Regions from separate parts of the Pantoea phytobeneficialis genome, predicted to be linked through region 3. Evidence: predicted binding sites of a transcription regulator. Region 3 holds the regulator's gene; each other region holds the start of a gene.

Region 1 (4,572 bases), 1.1 Mb from region 3:
TGCTCCAGCGCGAACATATCTACCGGCTCTTCTTCCGAGGGTGGTGGCGTCAGCAGATCCAGCGTTGGCAAAGGCGTGGATGGACGCTCCAGCGGCTGTTCATGGCGCACCAGGAAGGGATGGAACAGGCTATCGTGTACCGATTTGGCCGGTTTCTCTTCCTCAACCGGTTCCGCTTCTTCAGCGGCTGACCACGGGCTGCTCTCTTCATCGAAGGAGGGCATCACCTCCGGCTGCGGCGCAACCGGCTGCTGCCACTGTGCAGGTGCAGGAGCTTCAGGTTCTGGCGTGGCCGCAATGGTGAATAACGGTTCACTCGGGCTGTCATCCACCAGATCTTTCATCGGTGAGAAATCAAAGGCCGACGATGTGTCGAGATTAAATACCGGCCCGTCATCCGCTTCAGCTTCTTTTTCTGCACGGTAACGCTGTTGCTGCTGTTCAGCAAACTGACGCGCCAGTTGTGCCTGCTGCAACGCATCTTCGTCTTCCGCATCCGTGTGCCAACTTTCGCCATAACGCTGCTGCTGTTGAGACTGAAAAGCGTCACGCAATTGCGCTTCCTGTAACGCCGCAGCATCTTGAGCCGCGACAGGATCCAGCGCGGCGGTAGCCTGCTGTTCTGACTCTTTAGCTTTCTCTTCAGCCATCCGCTGTGACGGAAGCTTGATGCCATAAGAAGCCAGCTCACGGCGCGTAGGTAATTTCACCGGGTTCGGACGAGGCAGCTCCGGGCCAATACCCTGCTTAACTTGCGGATTGTAATCACGCTCCGGCACCACATCGAAAGCTGGCGTATAAGGCGCACTGGAAGCAGCAACTTTTGCCGCTCCGGCGGCCAGCGCCACACTGGCGGTGGTATTGAGCGCGGAGGGTGCCTGCGTAGCATCCTGCCAGTTCCCCATCCTCGGGCCATCGTCCTCGTCGACCGGTGAGAACGGCGAGGTTTCCGCCGGCACTTCAAAACGGTACAACGGCGGCGCGGCGGGAGTTTCAGCCACCACCGGTGTTGTCGGAGCAGGAGGAACCGTAGCCGCAGGCTGGACCGATTGCACCACCGGCTGCGGCGCTGCGGGCACAACCGCTGGCGACGTTGTCGGTTGTACTACGGGTTCCTGGCGAGCCGCTTCGCTGCTCACCGCAATCGCTGCTGCCGTAGCGGCACTGGCTTTCGCCAACAGGGGATCATCCCCAGTAGCATCAAGCGGTGCCTCATTCACCTTACGCGGTTTTGCCAGCAGCACATCATCGTCATCAGATGCAGCCGCACGCAATGCGGGTACCGCCTCATCGGCCGGCTCCTGCTCGTCCTCGTATTCATCTTCTTCCTGCCAGGGTTCATCCTGGCGGGAGCGATTGCTGGCAAATGTCAGCACGCCCATCACAACACCGCCGATTCTTTCGGCAATCGTTAACCATGACCAACCGGTGTAGAGGGTAATCCCCGCCGCCCAGACGCACAGCAGCGTTAAAGTGCCACCTGCGGAGCTGAACCAGGGTGCCATCGCGTTGCTGATCAGACTGCCGATCACACCACCGGAGGCGAAATACCAGATGTCGTCAGCGTTAAGCGCCGCCAGACCACAGGTGGTTACCACCAGCGCCAGCACGCCAATCAGGCGCAGCCCCACCGCAAAGTAATCGATGTAGTCGTGACGATCGCGCTGACGGAAAGTAATCCAGCACAAGCCAATAATGACCGGAGGAATGGCATAGGCCATCACGCCGAAGATAAACAGCAAGGTGTCGGCTAGCCATGCACCGACGCTGCCACCCAGATTGTGGATAGGCTCGTGCCAGGCCGTTTGCGACCAACTGGGATCGGAAGGGTTAAAACTGACCAAAGAAACCATCAGATAGATGGCAAACAGGGCCACAAGGATAAGCAACGCTTCAAGCAGCCGACGTCCGCTGCTCAGCGGTTGTAATGAAACGTCTTTGTCTTCTGTATATTCCTGGCTCAAGAGAACACTCCAGGTGCCTGTAAATTAAGAAGGCAACAGCGTCGGGCTGGCCCGACGCTGGTCCTGTATGAATTCACAGGAGTGTACCGAAATCCTGCACGCTTTGCACCTGCCCTGCGTTAACGGGTTTTGATCACCAGGCGATTGCTCTGTTTGACCTCTTCCATTACCACATAGGTGCGGGTGTCGTTTACGCCCGGCAGGCGTAGCAAGGTCTCACCCAACAGCTTGCGATATGCTGACATATCCGGCACACGGGTTTTCAGCAGATAGTCAAAGTCACCGGAAACGAGGTGACACTCTTGAGTTTCCTCAAGTTTTTGCACGGCGGCGTTAAATTGCTCAAACACATCTGGCGCGCCACGATTCAGAGTAATCTCAACAAATACCAGCAGCGAAGCATCGAGATAGTGCGGGTTGAGCTGTGCGGTATAGCCAAGAATGAAACCCTGACGTTCCAGGCGACGAACACGCTCAAGACACGGCGTCGGTGATAATCCAACACGTTTCGAAAGCTCGACATTGGAAATACGACCGTCTTTCTGCAATTCATTCAGAATGTTTCTGTCGATACGATCCAGATCTTTTCCGGGGCGCTTCTTATTGTCTACCATTATTATTGTCTCTCTTAATTCCTTCCCTTAACCTGCCACACCCTGAAAACATTCATTGCTCAGGGCCTTACTCGAAGTGAAGACGATAAGCCTGTGCAGTAATGCGACCATCCGTATGACGCATGTTGTCTGTCCACATCATGCGTCATTACCAATGTCAGACTGTTTAAATCTGGCGAAACAAACCAAAACAGGTATGAAATTCTGTTTTGTATCGCTAAATCTTCTTTGCTTCTGACAATGTTTTCGCAAATGCGCAGGCGATTGTCAAAGTAAAACATCCAAATTCAGTACAAGATGCCAGACAGAGTGCTGGGTTCCTGTTTTCTAATGAGATTTTTTATACAGCTGCACCACTAATTACCGAGCATTGCCCCCTTTTGGCGCAATCCGCGTGCAGAATTCCTTCTCATCGTCTACGCCGCTCGCAGCGATTGTTAACAAAATTGCTGAAGACTTTTTTTGCGGCGGCAATTTCCCTACAATCGCTAGCTATGTTGTCAGACAAAAAACTGAGGAACACATGAGTACGGCCAAACACAGTAAGCTGCTCATTCTGGGCTCCGGCCCTGCCGGTTACACCGCTGCAGTCTATGCCGCGCGCGCCAACCTGAATCCGGTATTGATTACCGGTCTGGAAAAAGGCGGTCAGCTCACCACCACCACCGAAGTGGAGAACTGGCCAGGCGACCCGCACGATCTGACAGGTCCATCGCTGATGGAACGCATGCACGAACATGCCGAAAAGTTTAATACCGAAATCATTTTCGACCATATTCACACGGTCGATTTGCAGAACCGTCCTTTCCGCCTGACCGGTGACAGCGGCGAGTACACCGCCGATGCGCTGATCATCGCGACCGGTGCTTCCGCCCGTTATCTCGGCTTGCCGTCAGAAGAAGCGTTTAAAGGTAAAGGCGTATCGGCCTGTGCAACCTGCGACGGTTTTTTCTATCGCAATCAGAAAGTCGCGGTCATCGGTGGCGGCAACACCGCCGTGGAAGAAGCGCTGTACCTGGCGAATATCGCCGCTGAGGTGCATCTGATTCACCGTCGTGATAGCTTCCGTGCCGAAAAAATCCTTATCGACCGCCTGATGGAAAAGGTACGCAACGGCAATATCGTGTTGCATACCGACCGTACGCTGGACGAAGTCGTGGGAGATCAGATGGGCGTAACCGGTCTGAAACTGTTGTCGACCAAAGGTGACGCGGCTGAATCACTGGAAGTGGCCGGCCTGTTTGTCGCTATCGGCCACAGCCCCAACACCGCCATCTTTGAAGGCCAGTTAGCCCTGGAGAATGGTTACATCAAAGTTCAGTCTGGTCTGCATGGCAATGCGACCCAGACCAGCATCCCTGGCGTGTTTGCCGCGGGCGATGTGATGGACCATATCTATCGCCAGGCAATCACCTCAGCAGGCACCGGCTGTATGGCGGCGCTGGATGCAGAGCGTTACCTGGATGGTTTGGTTAAAAACGATAAGTAACTTGTTAATAACCTGATCATATTTGCTGAAGGCGACCTGTTTTGGTCGCCTTTTTTATTACCTGCGTGCTACAGTTCATGCGCCTGACGTTGTTGGGGTTTTTGCTTCGCAACGACTTCTCTTCTGAGTAATTGAACGGCTTCGTATGAACAAATCGCGACAACAGGAACTTCTCCGCTGGCTCCGCCAGCAACGTCATCACGGTGCGCGTAGTTTGCGTCTGGTTTCTCTATTGGGATTTGCCAGCGCCCTGGTGATTATCGCCCAAGCCTGGCTGCTCGCCACGCTACTTCAAGCTCTGATTATCGCCCATCAACCTCGCACGGAACTGTTGAGCCAGTTTGCCCTGTTGCTGCTGTGTTTTGTGCTGCGTGCCGCGCTGAATTATGGTCGCGAAATGGCAGGCCAGCGCGCCGGAATGGCGATTCGCCGCGCCTTGCGTCAGCAGGTTCTGGACCGTCTGAATACGTTGGGTCCGGCATGGATTCAGGGCAAGCCCGCCGGT
Region 2 (4,572 bases), 960 kb from region 3:
ACGTCCGGGAGCTCAGTCAGGGGGCGTGCGCGGATGTCAAAAACAGGCCCGGCAGACGTAAGGGCGAAACTGTATATGGCGGCGATCGTAGCGATCAGGTGGAATGCCCCGGCGAAGGCGCTGTACCAGAGGCTAATCGCGAAGGGCAAAGCCAGCAAGGCCGCGCTTGGAGCGGTGATGCGCAAGCTGGTTCATCAGTGCTTCGGGGTGCTGAAAACGCGGATGAAGTGGGATGAAAATTACGCAGCTACCGCTTGACGTTCAAGACGGTAGCTACGGGCAGCTCATGTCAGGTTACCGTCAGCCATTTATTGATGGTGACATCGTCCAACTGGGCCACTTTTCCCTGCGCCACGTTGCGACCACGATGCAGCAGCAGAAAATAGTCAGCCACGCGGCGGATAAAGGAGACGTGTTGCTCCAGCAGCAGAATGGTCAGGCCGTAATCGCGGTTCAGGCGGCGAATCAGATTTCCCATCTCCTCTTCCAGCCACGGCGACATGCCTTCGGTAGGTTCATCAAGGATCAGCAATTTCGGTTGTAACACCAGCGCGCGCGCTAATGCCAACTGCTGCTGCTGATCCATCGGCAGTTCTCCGCTGCGCTGGTGGCGTAATGAATAGAGCGCCGGGAACAAATCGAACACCATTTCCGGAATGGCGCGACTGCGGTCGTCATGCGCCGCCATCAGCGCAATCAGCAGGTTATCTTCCACACTCATTTGCGAGAAAATATGGCGACCTTGCGGTACGTAGCCGATACCCATGCGCGCACGTTGCTCCGCCGGTTGCAGCAATAAATCTTCAGGGGGGGAGCCATCTTCCTGCCAGGTCATCGACCCGCTATTGATCGGCAACCGTCCCATAATGCAGTTGACCAGGGTGGTTTTACCCATCCCTGGGCTACCCAGCACGCCCGTGCAGGTGCCAGGGGGCAGATCGAGGTCCACATCCCACAGGATATGGTTTTGACCGTAAAACTGATTCACCGAACGTAAACTTAGCATCTGACATTCTCCTTCCAGATAATTAGCCTGAATGCTCCCGCTCTGTGTCGTCTGGCAAACAGTCAAACACGATTCATCATTGCCACTCTCACCATCAGTGAGTTGATGCGTATGCTTATGGAGAAACCTGCAATTCCCAGGCCAGTTTGCTGATGCCATGAAAAAAAGCAGCAGCAGCGAGGCAAAATCAGGAATTAAAGTTGAGCGATGCTTAACAATTGCTGGGGGTGATAAAACGGCTGCACTTTAGCGGTGCTGAATGCTTAACGTTTCTGGTGCATCTGTGCAGTAATAAGGCAGATCGCTCAGGAATAAGTGGCCTTATTTACTGGGAATTTCGGGCTTTCAGTGACGTCAGCACGGAAAAAGAATAGTTAATGCCACGCGGGCTGTGGGAAAAATAAACATAAAAAAATTTTTTTTCGCACGCCAGGAATAGGCTTAGAAAATTATGCACAGGCGATGGCGGCGGGGCTGCCGTCAGTTATCCACTATTCCTGTGGATAACCTTGTGCATTAGAGACTGAAAACAGAGCGCAAGCGAGGAAATACGCGGCCTGGATACATTATGCTGAGAAACTGGGCTTTTTACTGATTTACAAATAAATCAGTATGTTATTTAAAATCAAGCCTGAGATTTTTCTTGTTGGTCATACAACTGCAATTTTATGACGCTCTATTGACAAATGTTAAAAGCATCACCCATCTGGGGATAACCTTGCGCAACAAGGTTTTGCCAGATGCCGCATAAATTGCACTGAAGCGAGTCGTTGCTGCTCCCTGTTATCGTGCAGGATATCTGTAAATATATCCAGTATTTTTTTCTGGCAAATTCGCCATAGCGGAGTAGAATTAGCAGCCTGCCCGCCGATATCTCCTGCAGGAACGAAAAACCATGAGTAAAGCCTTCAAACTCAACTCCGAATTTAAACCCTCAGGGGATCAGCCTGAGGCGATTCGTCGTCTGGAAGAGGGGCTGGAAGACGGTCTGGCACACCAGACGCTGTTGGGGGTAACCGGTTCGGGTAAAACCTTTACCATCGCCAATGTGATCGCCGATCTCAACCGGCCAACTATGGTGCTGGCGCCTAACAAGACCCTTGCGGCACAGCTCTACGGAGAGATGAAGGAGTTCTTTCCGGACAACGCGGTGGAGTTCTTCGTCTCCTACTACGACTACTATCAGCCTGAAGCCTATGTGCCCAGCTCCGATACCTTTATCGAAAAGGATGCCTCGGTGAATGAGCACATCGAGCAGATGCGTCTGTCTGCCACCAAGGCGTTGCTGGAGCGACGTGACGTTATCGTGGTGGCGTCGGTGTCGGCCATCTACGGTCTGGGTGACCCTGATCTCTACCTGAAAATGATGCTGCACCTGACGCGTGGCATGATCATCGATCAGCGCAGCATTCTGCGTCGTCTGGCTGAGCTGCAATATACCCGTAATGATCAGGTTTTCCAGCGCGGCACCTTCCGCGTGCGCGGTGAAGTGATCGATATCTTCCCGGCGGAGTCCGATGAGATTGCGCTGCGTGTGGAGCTGTTTGATGAAGAAGTGGAGCGGTTGTCATTGTTTGACCCGCTGACCGGTCAGGTGGTTTCGGTGGTGCCGCGTTTTACCGTCTATCCGAAAACCCACTATGTCACGCCGCGCGAACGCATCCTGCAATCAATGGAAGAGATCAAAAAGGAACTGGTGGTGCGCCGTCAGGTCCTGCTGGAGAATAATAAGCTGCTGGAAGAGCAGCGCATTACCCAGCGTACCCAGTTTGACCTCGAAATGATGAACGAACTCGGCTACTGCTCGGGTATCGAGAACTATTCACGCTACCTGTCCGGACGTGGGCCAGGCGAGCCGCCTCCGACGCTGTTCGACTACTTACCGGCAGATGGTCTGCTGGTGGTGGATGAGTCCCATGTGACCATCCCGCAGATTGGCGGGATGTATCGCGGTGACCGCGCACGTAAAGAGACGCTGGTGGAGTATGGGTTCCGCCTGCCGTCGGCGCTGGACAACCGCCCGCTCCGCTTCGAAGAGTTTGAAGCGCTGGCACCGCAGACCATTTATGTTTCGGCAACGCCGGGTAATTACGAGCTGGAGAAATCCGGTGGTGAGGTGATTGATCAGGTGGTGCGTCCGACAGGGCTGCTCGATCCGATCCTCGAAGTACGTCCGGTGACCACCCAGGTGGATGACCTGCTGTCGGAGATCCGCAAACGCGTCGAGGTCAACGAACGTGTGCTGGTGACCACCCTGACTAAACGCATGGCGGAAGATCTCACCGAATATCTGGAGGAGCACGGCGAGAAGGTGCGTTATCTGCACTCAGACATCGATACGGTGGAGCGTATGGAGATCATCCGCGACCTGCGTCTGGGGGAATTTGATGTGCTGGTGGGGATCAACCTGTTGCGTGAAGGGCTGGATATGCCGGAAGTGTCGCTGGTGGCGATTCTCGATGCCGATAAAGAGGGCTTCCTGCGTTCGGAGCGTTCTCTGATTCAGACCATTGGCCGCGCCGCACGTAACATTAACGGTAAAGCGATTCTTTACGCAGATAAGATCACCAACTCAATGGCACGCGCCATCGAGGAGACTGAGCGACGTCGTGAGAAGCAGGAGCGGTATAACGAAGCCAACGGCATCGTGCCGCAGGGACTGAACAAAAAAATCACCGATATTCTGGAGCTGGGCAAAAACGTGGTCAAAACCCGTGGCAAGGGCAAAACCGCCACGCGCAGCGCCGCTGAAGCCGAAGCCAGCTATCTGGCGCTCACCCCGCAGGCGATGCAGAAGAAGATTCACGAGCTGGAAGGACAGATGCAACAACACGCGCAGAATCTGGAGTTTGAAGAAGCGGCACGGGTGCGTGATCAGTTGCACGAACTGCGCGAGCTGTTTATCGCTGCGTCCTAATGCGCGATAAATCGCGCCGCTACGACTCTCAGCGCGGGTGAGTCGTGGCGGCGTGTTTATCACGCCTTGTTTCAAAATGCCTGGATGGCATGCTCCAGCGCCAGGCGTAACAACTGGCGGTCATGGCGATATTTGATATCCGCCGCTTCCAGCGGTTCACGGACAATTAAGCGTCCTTCCACACCGCGAATATCCGCTGCCGGGCTGACCACCACCGCATCAATCACCCGTTTGCCTATCGCTTTTTCCATAATTACCAGCTTATCCGCGACGGTCAGGCGAGCGGCTGCCGGACTGAGTTCGCGCCCAAGATTACCGATAAACACCATAGTGGCGGGGGTACGACGCAGCGCACGCGCCATCTCTTCCATCAGCAGAATTGGCATCAGACTGGTATAAAAACTGCCGGGACCGATCAGAATCAAATCGGCTTCAGCAATCGCGTCCAGTGCTTCCCGGGTGGGCACCACATTCGGATGTAGCATCAATTCCTGCGGTGCTTGTTGCATCTCATCGACGGCCGTTTCGCCGTAAACCATATTGCCTTCGCTATCCTGCGCCACCAAATCCACGGGCTGCTCTGACATCGGAATCAAGAACGCATCCACTTTCAGCAGATTACGAATGATATTGATCGCTTCCAGTGGCC
Region 3 (4,572 bases):
TCAGCTTGCCCCATTTTTCTTTCACTTTCCCTTTGAATTGTTTCCAGTTTCCGCTCACTTCGTCTTTGTTCATAACCTTTCTCCATGTTATGTCGAGTGATAGTGGTGGAATACCCAACGCCAGCGGGTAAAACCAACATAAAGCGCTACTCATTCGCGCTGATAAGGATAACTATAGTAGACATTACGGAATGGTTAGCACACTTACGGATTATTCTGTATTCAAAGCATCATAGTTAACTGTTTGCGAACCAGCTGTCATGACGCCAGTGACGACGCCAGACGAACCAGAGCGTTATTCCACGCACGGCCAGAAACACCGTCACCGCCAGCCACAATCCATGATTACCTAACCAGGGAAGCGTCAGTAATGACAGGCCATAACCGAGCGCCGCCAGCGCCATGCTGTTACGCATTTCCCGGCCGCGCGTTGCCCCGATAAACATGCCATCCAACAGGTAGCACCACACGCCCACTAACGGCATCACCACCTGCCATAACAGATAGCGATCGGCCGCATCGCGTAATGCCTCCAGTGAAGTCAGCAGGGCCACGATATGGGTGCCAAATAACGCATAAATCGCCGCAAACAGCAGCGCGACCAACCCCGCCTGACGGCAGGCAGCATGCCAGATGAGCAATAGCCGGCTGCGATCTTTGGCACCGACGGCTTCACCAGAACACGCTTCAACCGCATAAGCAAAGCCATCCTGTGCATACGCGGTGAAAGTCAGAAACATCAACAGCACCGCATTGACCGCTACCACATCCGGGCCAATACGTGCACCGAGTATCGTCAGGGAAGCAAAGCAGATTTGTAGCAGGAAGGAGCGCAGCATAATGTCGCGATTGAGGCGAAACAGACGAGCAGCATCACCGCGCCAACTCTCCCGCAGCATCGCCAAATCAATTCCGCGCAGCTTCAATACACGCGCCACCATCCATAATCCGACGGCAAGTGTCGTATATTCAGCCAGTGCCGTTGCTGCTGCGGCACCTGCTACGCCCCAATGCAGCCCCAACACAAACGCCAGATCCAACAGGATATTGACCAAATTCCCCACCACCAGTAGCACCACTGGCGCACGCGCATATTGCACCCCCAACAACCAACCGAGGATGACCAGGTTTGCCAGCGTGGCGGGAGCGCTCAGCCAGCGAATCTGAATGAACAATTGCGCCTGCTGTTGGACCTCCTGGCTGCCACCCATCAGCACCGCTGCCAGATTACTGACTGGCGTGCGCAGCAAAATAAACAGCACACCGGCCACCAGGGCAATGAGTAAAGGCTGGGTAAGCGCCCGAGCCAGTGCCTTTTTGTTGCCAGCACCAAATGCCTGAGCAGTCAGCCCGGTGGTGCTCATACGTAAAAACAGCAGCAACATAAAGATGAAACTGGTCGCCGTGGTGCCAACCGCCACACCGCCGAGATAAATGGGACTATCGAGATGACCAATGACGGCGGTATCAACCACGCCAAGTAGCGGAACAGTGATATTGGAGAGAATCATAGGCAGCGCCAGCCGCCAGAGTGCTTTGTCAGAGGAGGAAAACAGCTGCATCAGCCCGTCCCGGTTTGCTGCACTACCGTCTTGTCAGAGAATAAAACCACGGCAGCACAGAAGGCTGCCGTAGCAGGGGGAATCAAGGTATCAGAGCCACTCGCCGTTACGCACAATGCCTACCGCCAGTCCTTCGACCGTCAGGGATTGTTCGCGGGTATCGACAACAATCGGCTGGAAGTCGCTGTTTTCCGGCAGCAGTTGCACAATTGCGCCCTGCTTTTTCCAGCGCTTCACCGTGACTTCGTCATCGATACGTGCGACGACAACCTGGCCGTTACGCACTTCCTGTGTTTTGTGTACCGCCAGCAGATCGCCATCCATAATGCCGATATCTTTCATCGACATGCCGCTGACACGCAGCAGGAAATCAGCGCTGGGTTTGAACAGGTTAGCATCGACCTGGTAGTGCGCTTCAATGTGCTCCTGCGCCAGCAAAGGTTCACCCGCAGCGACACGGCCAACCAATGGCAGCCCCTCACTGGCTTCTTCTTCCATCAATAAACGAATGCCGCGCGAAGCGCCGGAAACGATCTCAATAACGCCTTTACGCGCTAATGCTTTCAGGTGTTCTTCTGCCGCATTAGGTGAGCGGAAGCCCAGCTGCGAAGCAATTTCCGCACGCGTTGGCGGCATGCCCGTCTGGTTAATATGGTCGCGAATCAGATCATAGACCTGTTGCTGCCTGCTGGTTAACGCTTTCATCCCGCCCCCTGGTTGTTTATACAGTCGCTGTGAGTATATACAGGTATTGGTGAAATGGAAACCAAAACTGAGGGAAAAATCAGCGAGTTGATGAATCCGGAATCCTTATCGCAAATGTGACCAAAGCAGCGCGATCCAGACAAACAGCGCCAGTAAAATAGCCAGCAACACGGCGGCCGATCCCATGTCTTTCGCGCGTCCAGCCAGCGGATGGCGTTCCTGACCAATGCGGTCGACCACGGCTTCAATGGCGCTATTCAGGATCTCAACAATGACCACCAGCACTACGGAACCAATCATGAGTACGCGGGAAATCGCATCAACATCCAGCCAGCACGCCACTATAATTGCCACTAATGCGGCAATAGCTTCCTGGCGAAACGCTGCTTCATGTGTCCAGGCAGCGCGCAATCCCTGCCAGGAATAACCGGCTGCTTTCACTATCCTGAGAAAACCGGTGACGTTATTTGCCATGTCGTTGAACCCTTTACTCGTTTTGACGTCAGTCTGGGCAGCCGGAGTGGTGCAGCCACAGATTTTCGCGGCGCATTCTGGTATGCTTGCCGCGCTTTGCTAACAAGAGGCTTGAAGTTGTCTATGTCAGGTTGGCGTAAACTTTATTATAAATTATTGAATTTACCACTCTCCATTTTGGTAAAGAGTAAGGCCATTCCCGCCGATCCCGTGTCCGAGCATGGACTGGATCCGACGCGGCCTATCCTGTATGTACTGCCTTATGATTCCAAGGCCGATCTCCTCACACTGCGTTCGCAGTGTCTGAAACACGATCTGCCCGATCCGCTCGCACCGCTGGAAATTGACGGCTCATTGCTGCCGCGACATGTGTTTATCCACGATGGACCGCGTGTTTTCCCGTATTTCGTGCCGAATCTGGAGTCCGTAAAGCTGTTCCATGACTACCTTGATCTGCACCGCAGCAACCCGGAACTGGATGTACAGATGCTGCCAGTATCGGTGATGTTTGGACGTGCACCAGGACGTGAAGTTCAGGGGGAATCCACCCCTCACCTGCGTATTCTGAACGGTGTGCAGAAATTCTTCGCCATTCTCTGGCATGGTCGCGATAGCTTTGTGCGCTTTTCGCCGACCGTTTCACTGCGCCAGATGGCGACCGAACACGGTACGGATAAGTCGATAGCCCAGAAACTGGCACGCGTGGCGCGGATCCACTTCGCCCGCCAGCGTCTGGCTGCGATTGGCCCGCGCTTGCCCGCCCGCCAGGATCTGTTTAATAAGCTGCTGCAATCGAAAGCGATTGAAAAAGCGGTGGAAGACGAGGCGCGCAGCAAAAAGATTTCCCACGAGAAAGCACAGCAAAACGCCGTCGAATTGATGGAAGAGATTGCTGCCGACTTCTCGTATGAAGCTATCCGCGTCACCGATCGCGTGATGGGCTGGATGTGGAGTCGTCTCTATCAGGGGATCAACGTGAATGGTGGCGAGCGAGTGCGCCAGTTGGCACAGGATGGACATGAGATCGTTTATGTCCCCTGCCATCGTAGCCACATGGATTACTTGCTGCTTTCCTACGTTCTCTATCATCAGGGACTGGTGCCGCCGCACATCGCCGCAGGTATCAACCTGAATTTCTGGCCCGCCGGGCCGATTTTCCGTCGCCTTGGCGCGTTCTTTATTCGCCGCACCTTCAAGGGCAACAAGCTTTACTCTACGGTCTTCCGTGAATATCTGGGCGAGTTGTTTAATCGCGGTTATTCGGTTGAATACTTTGTGGAAGGCGGGCGCTCACGTACTGGCCGCTTGCTGGAACCAAAAACCGGCACGCTGTCGATGACATTGCAGGCATTGCTACGCGGCGGTAGCCGTCCCATCACCTTCGTGCCGATTTATATTGGCTACGAACATGTGATGGAAGTCGGCACCTATGCCAAAGAACTGCGTGGTGCAGCGAAAGAAAAAGAAGGCTTTATGCAGATGGTGCGCGGCCTGCGTAAGCTGCGCAATCTTGGCCAGGGTTATGTGAACTTCGGTGAACCCCTGCCGTTGGTGAACTATCTGAACAAACATGTGCCGGAATGGCGCGAGGCGATTGATCCGATCGAGCCGCAGCGTCAGGCGTGGATGAACCCCGCAGTGAATGACATCGCTAACCGCCTGATGGTGCGGATTAACGATGCGGGTGCCGCCAATGCCATGAACCTGTGCGTCACCGCGTTACTGGCTTCTCGTCAGCGTTCGCTGACCCGCGAGCAGCTCATTGAGCAACTGGAGTGTTACACCCAATTGCTGCGCAATGTGCCCTACTCACCGGAAGCCACGGTGCCGA
Region 4 (4,572 bases), 1.5 Mb from region 3:
ATACCGACCCGCAAGCGACGCAGTAAAGGTTGCAGAATAGCAAACGGCCCGTCAGTGACGGGCCGTTTTTGTTTGTGGCTTACAAGCCGTAGGGGCGTGGCACTTCGTTATAGCTGCCGTTGATATCGCGCTGATAGTAATGACCATCCTGCACGTAATAACGCTTGCCGTTGAAGTCGAGCACACGCATACCGGCTACCGGCTCTGACTGCGGTGGCTGCACCACAACGTAGGTATCGCCCTGACGCTGATAGTAGCTGCCATTCAACAGATAATAGGTCAGACCGCCAATCAACACCGCTGTCGCGGCATCGGGTAAGAAACGTAATGGACCTGGTCCACCCCAGTGCGGTCCAGGACCTGGGCCGGGTCCCCACGGACCTGGGTGGGCAAGGGCGATGGCTGGTGTTAATAAGGTTAACGCCAGCACGGAGGCGATAACTTTTTTCATCGGTAGTTCTCCTGCTATGACTGGTAGCAGGATTGGCTTTTCACCGGCAAAACACAAGCGGAAAGTGGCTGGTTTTTCCACTATTTACCATGCTTAACACTTTCCTGACGGTAGCGCCATGATTGCCAGAGATTGAGGAGAGGAACGCGTAGCGGCGCGATTTATCGCGCGGATTTCGGGTGTGGAACCTCGCACGATACATCGTGCCGCTACGGGATGTGCAGGTAATTAACGATGCGCCAGTTCGGCGTGGTCGTCGCTCTCCAGCACTTTTTTGTCGGTCAGGCCAAGCCAGCGGCTGGTCAGGGAGCCAGCGGTCATTGCGCCATTGACGTTGAGCGCGGTGCGGCCCATATCAATCAACGGTTCGATGGAGATCAACAGCGCGACCAGTGTTACCGGCAGGCCCATCGCGGGCAGCACGATCAAGGCGGCAAAGGTGGCACCGCCGCCCACACCGGCCACACCGGCTGAGCTGAGGGTGACGATCCCTACCAGGGTGGCAATCCACAGCGGGTCAAACGGGTTGATCCCGACAGTCGGTGCAACCATCACCGCCAGCATGGTCGGATACAGACCGGCACAACCATTCTGTCCAATGGTGGCACCAAAGGAGGCCGAGAAGCTGGCGATGGATTCCGGCACACCAAGGCGACGCGTCTGGGTTTCAACGTTCAACGGGATACTGGCGGCGCTGGAACGGCTGGTAAAAGCAAAGGTAATCACCGGCCACACTTTGCGAAAGAAACGCAGCGGATTGATGCCGTTGAAAGAGAGCAGCAGCGCGTGCACGCCAAACATAATCGCCAGGCCCAGATAAGAGGCCACAACAAAGCCACCGAGCTTAATGATGTCCTGAAGGTTAGAACCCGCGACTACTTTGGTCATCAGGGCCAGCACACCGTAGGGTGTCAGCTTCATGATCAAACGAACCAGTTTCATCACCCAGGATTGCAGGGTGTCGATTGCCACCAGCACACGTTCGCCTTTCGCTTTGTCATCTTTCAACAACTGCAACGCCGCCACGCCGAGAAACGCGGCGAAAATCACCACGCTGATGATCGAGGTCGGGCTAGCGCCGGTGAGATCGGCAAACGGATTTTTAGGGATAAAGGAGAGCAGCAGTTGTGGCACGGTCAGATCGGCCACTTTTCCGATGTAGTTGCTCTGAATCGCGTTCAGGCGCGCGGTTTCCTGCGCACCTTGCACCAGGCCATCTGCGGTTAAACCAAACAGGCCAGTGACCATCACGCCTACCAGCGCTGAAATCGCCGTAGTAAACAACAACACGCCGATGGTCAGTACGCTGATTTTGCCCAGTGAAGAGGCATTGTGCAGGCGAGCCACCGCGCTGAGGATGGAAGCGAAGACCAGCGGCATCACGATCATCTGCAACAATTGCACGTAACCGTTGCCGACAATGTTGAACCAGCCAATCGAGGCTTTCACCACCGGGCTGTTCTCACCGTATATGGCTTGCAGCGCCAGACCAAACAACACGCCGAACACCAGGCCAGTTAATACGCGTTTTGACAGGCTCCAGCGCGCGTTGCCAATGCGTGCTAATAACACCAGCAACGCGGCGAACACCACGAGATTAATAATCAGGGGAAAATCCATGCTCTACTCCAGAGATTTGCCGCGCCTCTGCATGTTCAGGCGCGGAATACAGGGTGATTCCTGAAAGGAATCCGCGCATGTTAACAGTTCATAAATGGGCAGGCTTATATCCAAATGGAATTGATTATAACTTTATCCTGATTTTTGTCTGATTATCGCGCGCTTTGACTGTTTATTATGCGGCCTACGCCATTTTGTAAGGTGTTGAACAATTGTTCAGGCCAGCCGTTTGCACCAAAAGACGGCAAGCCAGGTGGAAACCACAGCGCGTAGCCGACCAGTGCGAGGCAAAGGGCGCGCTCCAGTTGGTTGCCTTTTTGGCTGTTCAGCAGCGGCAGGCGAAAGCGCCAACGGCAGGGCCACAGCAGGGGAACGCCAGCGGGTGTCAGCATATCGGCGACAATATGGCTGAGATAGCCCAGAGTCATGCCCTGCAACACATCCGCAGGGATGGGCCAACTGGCGGGGACATTAATCTGAAACAGCCACAAGCTTACTGCCACCGCCAGCAGGCTGTGGGTAAAACCGCGATGACCAAAGGCGCGAGCGATGGGCTGGGAAAGCCACTTCAGACGTTGTCCCAGCACCGATTTGGGATGATCAATATCCGGCAGCAAACAGGTCAGCAGTGCAGCCGGCACCAGATGCCACCAGTCGGCACTGGCCATTACCGGCGTGAGCTCCGCGCGCTTGGCAAAAATAGCACTGGCAATGGCGAAAATGATGTGGCCTTCGGCCGTCATGATAAAACCTGGCTGCAAACTGTCGATGCATCCAGTATAGGGATTTATCCAGTGAATGAGAATATGTGACGCTGTAACCAGGCGTGAATTTAAGACGATACCCGCGTCAGAATGACGCGGGAAAAGAGCAGCTTAGCGCGCCAGCCAACCGCCATCCACCGCTAGCGTATAGCCGTGAACGTAATCCGATGCACTGGAAGCGAGGAACACCACTGGCCCCATCATATCGTCCGGTGCGCCCCAACGTCCGGCAGGGATACGGGCGAGGATCTCTTCACTGCGCGACTCATCATCACGGATTTGTTGCGTGTTGTTCGTCGCCATGTAACCGGGGGCAATGGCGTTGACATTGATGCCGTGCTTCGCCCATTCATTGGCCATCAGCCGTGTCAGCCCCATGACGGCGCTTTTCGATGCGGTATAGGAGGGCACGCGGATTCCACCCTGGAAAGAGAGCATCGAGGCGATGTTGATGATCTTGCCGCCATTCCCCTGCGCGATAAATTGTCGCGCCACCTGTTGAGAGAGGAAAAACAGGCTCTTGCTGTTGATATTCATCACATCGTCCCAGTCTTTTTCGCTAAAGTTCAGCGCATCCTCACGCCGGATAATCCCCGCGTTATTGACCAGAATATCAATGCGTCCCGCCAGTGCGACCGCCTGTTCCACCACCTGTGGCACGATGGAGGGGTGGCTCAGATCGGCCTGAATCGGCCAGAAACGGCGTCCCAGTGCTTCAACTTTGGCGGCGGTATCATCCGGTCCGGCGCGGTTGACACCAATAATATCGCAGCCCGCCTGTGCCAGACCGATCGCCATCCCCTGACCCAATCCAGTGTTACAACCGGTGACCAGCGCGATTTTTCCTTCAAGATGAAAAGCGTTCAGAATCATTATCTTCTCCTTAGGCACTAGCGCAGAGCGCTGACGCTGACGTGGTCCATGTCATCAAACACCTGATTTTCACCCACCATGCCCCAGATAAAGGTATAGCGTTGGGTGCCAACACCGGCATGGATTGACCAGCTTGGCGAAATCACCGCCTGCTCGTTATGTACCAACAGATGGCGGGTTTCCTGCGGCTGTCCCATCATATGAAACACCGCGCTGTCCTCAGCCATATCAAAATAGAAATAGACCTCCATGCGGCGTTCATGGGTGTGGCACGGCATGGTGTTCCACAAATTGCCGTCGTCAAGACGCGTCAGGCCCATGGTCAGCTGACAGGTTGGTAGTACATCCGGCACGATAAATTTGTTGATGGTGCGGCGGTTAGAGGTGGCGGCATCACCGAGGGTGGCTTTCACGGCATCCTCAAGGGTGATTTTTTTGTCCGGATAGTGGGTATGCGCCGGGGCGCTGTTGTAATAAAACTTCGCCGGATGACTGGCTTCGCTGCTGCGAAAAAGCACCTGTTGTGCGCCCTGGCCGACATACAACGCTTCCTGGTGACCAATTTCCCAGGTTTTGCCATCCACTTCAATCAGGCCGGGGCCGCCGATGTTTATCACCCCCAGTTCGCGGCGTTCGAGAAAATAACTCACGCCCAACTGCTTACCCACTTCACTGCCGATGGTCACCGACCTGGTCACCGGCATCACGCCACCAATGATGATGCGGTCGATATGGCTGTAGGTCAGGGTGTAATCATCCGGGGTGAAAATTTTTTCAATCAAGAACTCGCGGCGCAGGGCGGCGGTATCGAGAGTTTTGGCATGTTCGCTGTGAATACTTTGACGTATGTCCATCTCAGGCCTC

What was found. The regulator LexA, encoded in region 3, represses DNA repair genes until DNA is damaged. The targets are predictions, from matches to a motif close to TNCTGTATGTACATACAGNA.
Region 1: CTZ24_RS06745 (DNA translocase FtsK 4TM domain-containing protein) is a predicted target of LexA. The motif match lies at 2,026-2,045, and genes of this name have one in related genera.
Region 2: uvrB (excinuclease ABC subunit UvrB) is a predicted target of LexA. The motif match lies at 1,804-1,823, and genes of this name have one in related genera.
Region 4: CTZ24_RS08665 (metal-dependent hydrolase) is a predicted target of LexA. The motif match lies at 2,832-2,851, and genes of this name have one in related genera.

Annotation. Positions count from the first base shown of each region.
Region 1 covers NZ_CP024636.1:1,464,283-1,468,854, reverse strand. The annotation lists gene CTZ24_RS06745 (DNA translocase FtsK 4TM domain-containing protein) at 1-1,964, opposite strand, end outside; gene lrp (leucine-responsive transcriptional regulator Lrp) at 2,084-2,578, opposite strand; gene trxB (thioredoxin-disulfide reductase) at 3,102-4,067, shown strand; gene cydD (heme ABC transporter permease/ATP-binding protein CydD) at 4,213-4,572, shown strand, end outside.
Region 2 covers NZ_CP024636.1:1,307,740-1,312,311, forward strand. The annotation lists partial or broken gene CTZ24_RS06000 (transposase) at 1-258, shown strand, start outside; gene CTZ24_RS06005 (ABC transporter ATP-binding protein) at 290-1,006, opposite strand; gene uvrB (excinuclease ABC subunit UvrB) at 1,902-3,923, shown strand; gene CTZ24_RS06015 (gluconeogenesis factor YvcK family protein) at 3,995-4,572, opposite strand, start outside.
Region 3 covers NZ_CP024636.1:347,654-352,225, reverse strand. The annotation lists gene CTZ24_RS01560 (CsbD family protein) at 1-73, opposite strand, end outside; gene dinF (MATE family efflux transporter DinF) at 237-1,562, opposite strand; gene lexA (transcriptional repressor LexA) at 1,653-2,267, opposite strand; gene CTZ24_RS01545 (diacylglycerol kinase) at 2,373-2,741, opposite strand; gene plsB (glycerol-3-phosphate 1-O-acyltransferase PlsB) at 2,865-4,572, shown strand, end outside.
Region 4 covers NZ_CP024636.1:1,859,071-1,863,642, forward strand. The annotation lists gene osmE (osmotically-inducible lipoprotein OsmE) at 1-26, shown strand, start outside; gene CTZ24_RS08655 (DUF6515 family protein) at 80-451, opposite strand; gene CTZ24_RS08660 (L-cystine transporter) at 680-2,071, opposite strand; gene CTZ24_RS08665 (metal-dependent hydrolase) at 2,224-2,814, opposite strand; gene kduD (2-dehydro-3-deoxy-D-gluconate 5-dehydrogenase KduD) at 2,947-3,708, opposite strand; gene kduI (5-dehydro-4-deoxy-D-glucuronate isomerase) at 3,726-4,562, opposite strand.